DNA from 2 places in the Paenibacillus sp. FSL H8-0175 genome. Region 2 is predicted to be linked to the other one. Evidence: riboswitches for the same ligand, from Rfam matches in the RefSeq annotation. Region 2 holds a riboswitch; the other holds the start of a gene.
What was found. A riboswitch is a leader RNA that binds a small molecule or an ion and turns the genes downstream of it on or off. The one in region 2 is predicted to bind preQ1.
Positions count from the first base shown of each region.

Region 1: it holds a riboswitch for preQ1, as region 2 does, so the genes downstream of both, MHH46_RS06250 (queuosine precursor transporter) here and queF (preQ(1) synthase) in region 2, are expected to answer to the same signal.

Region 1 covers NZ_CP150299.1:1,430,267-1,433,687, reverse strand. The annotation lists gene MHH46_RS06255 (AMP-binding protein) at 1-819, opposite strand, end outside; gene MHH46_RS06250 (queuosine precursor transporter) at 1,098-1,811, opposite strand; PreQ1 riboswitch class I at 1,822-1,867, opposite strand; gene MHH46_RS06245 (methyl-accepting chemotaxis protein) at 2,129-3,421, shown strand, end outside.
Region 2 covers NZ_CP150299.1:3,834,083-3,837,503, forward strand. The annotation lists gene MHH46_RS17015 (6-carboxytetrahydropterin synthase) at 1-380, opposite strand, end outside; gene queC (7-cyano-7-deazaguanine synthase QueC) at 380-1,042, opposite strand; gene queF (preQ(1) synthase) at 1,072-1,545, opposite strand; PreQ1 riboswitch class I at 1,709-1,752, opposite strand; gene MHH46_RS17030 (hypothetical protein) at 2,065-2,400, shown strand; gene murB (UDP-N-acetylmuramate dehydrogenase) at 2,465-3,376, opposite strand.

The DNA of each region.
Region 1 (3,421 bases), 2.4 Mb from region 2:
CTCCGACCACTTTGCACCTGAGCTAATCATCGCATCAATCTGTATCTGCCCAGGTACAGCCTGCTGCATCATGGATTCGATCATTGTTGGTACGACGAACAGCACCACGCCCGCAATTTGCTGGCACAACTCTAACACCTGCGTGGCACTAAATTTTTGTGTGATATGAAAGGTTGCTCCACCATATAGACTCTGCATTACGGCGAATAAGGATAGGGAATGCACAAATGGACCTGGTGCCAAAACATCCTTCATAGCGTCCAATTCAAAAGCAATATTCGAGACCTCAAAGCTTTTTAACCATGATAAATGGGTACGCATATAACCTTTGGGCAATCCGGTTGTGCCTGACGTAAAGCCAATAAATAATAATTCATTCGTCTCATCCAACTCAGCCTCCGGCTTCAGGGCAGCCAGCCACTGATCATAGGAACCTGTTCGTTCATTTGAGAAGGTCAATGTTTGGATCATTTGATCCTTGAAGGTCAGATTCTTTGCGGCTTCCGGCTCGGCAAAAATCATTGTCGGCTGGCACTGCTCTATAATAACCTGCAGTTCATTAGCACTCCACTTGGGATCTAAGGGAATGGGAACACAGCCCGCATAAATCGCCCCCAAAAAAACCTCAACAAATTCAATACGATTCGTAGATAAAATCGCGATTTTGTCATGCCTCAGACCCTTTTGCTGTAAGCCATTCGCGATTCTCCGCATCGTTTTTACTAATGTGGCATAGGTATGACTTGCTTGGTCATGGGTTAAGGCAATGCTGTCGGGCTGCTGTGCTGCATGACGCAGTATAGGAACTACTAGATTCATCCTAGATCACACCTGTTCGTATTTTCTGTGACTACCGATTATATACATTCTCTTCAATCGGACTGCCCCGCAAGTCCAGCCCAAACTAAAGGATATGTGATAAGCGCCATCGCCGGCGCTCCTGTTAAACTAACCCGCTAGAATTGCTACGATAGCTTATTTTAGCTTTATATTATTTTTATGTACACATCTTTCATGTAACTATTAAGTCCATCTTACAACGAAAAAACAGCCAGCACGCATCGATTATGATCGGTACGCGCTGGCTGTATTGTTGTTTAGTCCTTCTTTTGAACGGATGATGGTGAACCCTCTTCAGCAAAAGTAAAGGTTCGGGCGATATATAAGATAGGTGTGCTTACTGCGGTTAGTAAGAACTTCGCTAGATAAGTCGTAAGCAAAATTTCAAGCCATACATTCCAGTCATACAAGCCCGCAAACGCAATGGTACAGAAAATAAGTGTATCCACAAAGGAGCTAATCATCGTACTACCGTTGGAACGAATCCACAGCTGACTTGAGGTGCTGTAATATTTCCGAATCCAAGAGTACAACCGAACATCTAGGAACTGACTAATGAAGTAAGCAGTAAGACTACCCAAAGCTAGTCGAGGCATCAGCCCAAAAATCGTCTCCAAAGAAGACTGAGCGATATCGGTCTCCTGCGGCTTAAATACTAGTACCATCTGCATAATGACTGTAGTCATAAGCAAGGTGAAGAAACCAAACCAGACCGCTTTACGTGCTTCCGCTCTTCCGTACTTCTCATTAAGTAAATCGCTGGTCATATATAAAGTGACATACATCGTATTTCCGAGTGTCATCACAATATCAAATGGCATAGCAATCGTCTTAGCTACCTGAATGTTAGCAATTACAGTAGCAATACCTACCCAGGCGTACATTCCACTTTTCCCGAACAAGCGGTAACAGAGTAGAAAAAAAGCAAAATTGACAATAACAAATAAAACTCCCCACAGCAAATTAAACATATTACTGAAATTCCTCCTAGTTTTGTTTACGCGGGATGGTTACGAACCGCGGCTTACAATATTAAATTTTCGGAACAAAACATTAATACTCTATCACAATAGCGCTTAACAATCCATAAAAATAATATTTTTATATGAAATTGGTAGTTCCATTTCTTTTTTTTCGCCAATTATCTAAAATAGTCAGCAATAATTCATTTTTTTCAGAAAAAAATGCTCTATAGGACAAAACTTTCACTATTCATCCAGAGGTTAATTCTATAGAATAGTATCAAACACCTTATTCCCGATCCATTTAGTAGAAATATGACATAACTATGGAATATATCTCGGGTCGCCAATTTCCAGCAGTTGGCATGGAGTATCTAGTGAAGACCAAAAAAGAAATGACCTCACCGTCCATAAAAAAAGGAGAGAACGATATGTTTCGTATCAAGCATTCGATCAGTCGCAAATTTACGCGTTTATTATTTGTTGTTCTGTTGCTCACGTCTCTTTTGTTAAGCACCAGCTTCTATTTTATCTCTATCAGTATCTTCAACAGCTATGTTATGCCGCAGATTAACAAAATCCTTACTGCCGCTGCTCAGGACGTATATAAGAATCTCAACGTAATGCACGCCCAGCAAACCCTAAATAAGAACGATCAGTCTGCCACCAATCTCGAGTTCTATTTTCAGGAAAAGAGGAAACAACATGGAGTGGAAACCATTTTTCTGGTCAATCTGAAAGGGAAAGAAGCTGAGATTCTATCCGCAGATCACGATGCAAAATTGCAACGGGCAGAAAGTGTCACCGTATCCTCTGCAATGCAACAAGCCTCTAAAGGAAAAACTGGACTAAGCGATACATATAGCGACGCACATGGTATACATAAAACAGCTTATATCGGTATTCCCGGAAGTACGATGGTTATCGGTGTAAGCAGTGACGTAAGCTTCATTCAAGAAAAAACAGACAGTATTCTATGGACAAGTGCCGGAATCACACTTCTGACGTTGATCATCGGCCTAACTGGTGCATGGTTCATGAGTGTGCGTATAACACGTCCAATCTCAAAACTGGCAGCTTATAGTGCCCGGCTCGCAGAGGGAGATTTCACCGAAGAATTATCAGTTAAAGGAAATGACGAAGTTGCACAGTTGTCCGTAAGCTTCCAAGCGATGACCCAACGCCTGAAAGAAATGATTGGACATGTACTGGTAACCTCTAATACTGTCGTTGCGGATTCCAACTCTTTAAAAGAACGTGTTGAGGTTCTCAATGATATGGCGGAACACTCCAGCTCATCGGTAGTAGAAATCGGCAAAGGTAGTACGACTATCGCTAGCAGTGCATCAGATAACTCGAGAGCAATGGAAGAAATCAATTTAGGCATTCAAAGTATTGCCTCAGCAGCGAATGAAGTCACGGAGCAAATCAGTGAGGCTTCCGCTGAAGCAAGTGGCGGTAATGAAATTGCTCAAAGCGCTGTGCTGCAAATGCGCCAGGTTGAACGTGCTTCCCTACAGTCGCTGGATCAATTACAAATCATGAATGAGCGTTCAGTAATGATCGGAGAAGTCGTTCACAGTATTACTGAAATTACGAAACAGATCCAAATGCTGTCG
Region 2 (3,421 bases):
ACCGAGTACAAAGGCAACCCTGCTTGCTTAAGCTTGTAGGCAATATATGAAGACATATTCTCTACTGTGGTGCGGAAAGACAACAAGGCTACTTTGGAGCCCGTATTCGTTAACGTCTCTAACACAGGTTCATTTCCCATGGCAAGAAAAGCGTGATCTAAACGATCTACAAGGCTTTGTTGTACTGTCATTTTGATATCGCTGAAATCAATGACGAAGCCTTCATCCGAGTGGCCTTCCGCGGCCATAGGTTTGCCCTTAAGCACTACTTCGAGCTTATAAGTATGTCCGTGCAGGTTGCTGCATTTCCCTTTGTGTCCCACTAACTGGTGTGCCGCATCGAACGTAAATATTTTGCAGACTGAAACCTCGTTAAGCATTAAGAACCGGCCTCCATTCTCTCCGCCTCATATTGCTCAAGACCACGCTGACGCAATAGACAGGCTGGACAAGTACCGCAGCCACTGCCAATAATACCGTTGTAACAGGTCAGTGTGTGTTCGCGAACATAATCAAAATACCCAAGTTCATCGGCCATTTTCCACGTTTCTTTTTTATCCAGCCACATTAGGGGAGTGTGGATCGCAAACTCATAGTCCATAGATAAGTTCAGCGTAACATTCAATGATTTCACAAAAACATCACGGCAGTCCGGATAACCGCTAAAGTCCGTTTGGCAAACCCCAGTGACGATATGGGAGTACCCCAGTTGTTTAGCTAATATTGCGGCAAAAGATAAAAACAACAAATTCCGTCCATCAACGAAAGTACTTGGAAGCTCATCTCCTTCACCAGCCACGATATCTATATCCTGACGGGTAAGTGCATTGGGTGCCAGCTGATTGAGCAGCCCCAGATCAAGAATATGCTGTTTTACATTAAACTTAGCTGCTATCTCTGTTGCAACTTCGATTTCAGCCGCATGACGTTGATTATAGTTGAAAGTAACTACCTGCACTTCCTCATACTGCTGCAATGCCCAAACCAGGCAAGTGGTGCTATCTTGTCCGCCGCTGAATACGACGAGTGCTTTTTTGTTCATATGAATCTCTCCTTATCACAAGTTGGAATTTAGCGGTTGTCCACTTTTTCTGGATAGAGGTCGTGATTGATTAAGCGGTGTTCCGCCATCGCCTCATACTTCGTACCCGGTCTTCCATAGTTGCAATAAGGATCAATTGAAATGCCTCCGCGCGGAGTGAACTTGCCCCATACCTCAATGTAACGCGGATCCATCAGTGAGATCAGATCATTCATAATAATGTTGACACAGTCCTCATGGAAATCACCATGGTTGCGGAAGCTAAACAGATACAGCTTTAATGATTTGGATTCCACCATTTTTTGTTCAGGAATATACGAAATATACAGCGTGGCAAAATCCGGCTGACCCGTTACAGGACACAAGCTAGTGAACTCAGGGCAGTTGAATTTAACAAAATAATCACGCCCGGGATGTTTGTTATCAAACACCTCCAGAATGTCTGGATCATAACCAAACTTGTACTGTGTTCCCTGATTACCAAGCAAAGTAACTTCTTGCATTTCCTCTTTCAATCTTCCTTCTGACACGACAAAAAACCCCTCTCTTTTCCTTCGGCCTTGGCCGGTAATGGAAAGAAGAACGAGATTTCGAAAACTTGGCTCCACTAAGAAGAAACGGAAGCAACGTCCGGATAAAGGACAGCAACCGCTTGTACTGTTTAATATATTCTTAGTTTTTTATAGAGGGAGTTCGCGAACCTCTCCTGCACAACTTTAGCGCAGACTTCTTCTTAAAGCATATTGCGTCTTGAACTATACCATGGGTAGCCCGCTCCTGACAAGTTCTACTCTTTACTGTTACCTTATATAGATCAGCAAATAACTCCAGATTAACGTGGATAGACCTGCGTATGTAGAGATTAGGAAGCTCAAAAACCACGGCAATTTGATCGCGGATTTCTTTTTAATTACATGAACTATTCATATGGTTAATTAAGATGTGGCAAAAAAAAGGATTCAAATCCTAAGAAAGGGGTAACTTATTCATAATAATCTTCGAGCTAAGGGTGGGAGCATTTTATGGAACAAAGTATACAGCAGCTTATGGATTGGCTTAACAATCATTTGAATGAAACAATCGCTATTGAAAAGAAAGAACTTCGTGATTTGGATAAAGTTCATTTCAATTTAGAGTCCGTAGATTTCCGGAGTGCAGATGACGTAATTGATGAATATCTTGGAAGTGCACTGATATTAAGAGGTTTCGGCAGCACACTTAACGCCGATGGTGAACTGGTATCCCTGCCACAATCCACTTATGATTTAGCTGTTGAAGGTCTTCAAATCGTAGACTTAGCCGACCGCAAGGCAGAAATAACTACGGACAGAGCTAATTACACCCTTTCAGTAGATTAAACGAACATGATTATGATAAGCAAAAAGAGCCCACAGCGATCTGCGGGCTCTTTTTGCTTATCATTTATTCTTCTCCAATGATCTCCACTTCAGTTTCAAGCTCTACACCGAATTTATCCTTCACAGTCGCTCTTACATGGTGGATTAGCCCGATGTAATCACTGGCTGTTGCATTATCTGCATTCACAATAAATCCCGCATGCTTCTTGGATACCTCAGCACCGCCGATTCTTGTACCCTGTAAGCCGCTCTCTTGAATTAACTGTCCTGCAAAACGGCCTGGAGGCCGCTTAAATACACTCCCACAGGATGGATACTCAAGCGGTTGCTTCGATTCACGTAAATATGTTAGTTCATCCATTTTTGCCTTGATCGTTAAAACATCACCGGAAGTCATAGCAAATTTGGCCTCAAGTACAATATACTCACCGCTTGCGAATACACTTTTTCTGTATCCCCATTGCAGCTCATCTCCTTGCAGAGTTACCAATTGCCCGTTCTTATTTATAGCTAGTGCACTATGCAGGACATCTTTGATCTCACCGCCATAAGCACCTGCGTTCATATAGAGCGCTCCACCAACTGTTCCTGGAATGCCACAGGCGAACTCAAGACCCGTAAGCTCCTTATCAAGCGCATATCTGGAAACATCAATTATTTTGGCACCACATTGCGCATATAAGAGATTGTCGCGAATTCCCATTTCGGTCAGTCCTGCCGTTTGCAGAACGATTCCACGTACCCCTCCATCACGGATAATCACATTGGAGCCATTCCCAAGTACCGTAAGGGTTATCCCATTTTGTTCTGCATATGTAACAATCTTTTGAATTTCATCATAAGTAGCTGGTGCAGCCAAAATATCAGCTTTTCCGCCCATTTTAGTGTACACGTGATCTTTTAAATTCTCATGACTTTTCACTTTTCCTGCAGTCATTAGCTGCTCTAGGTCATCTTGAATTTTGTCAATATTCATGTTTTCATGCTCCTTTAACCATGTATAAATGATGGTCCTTGATCT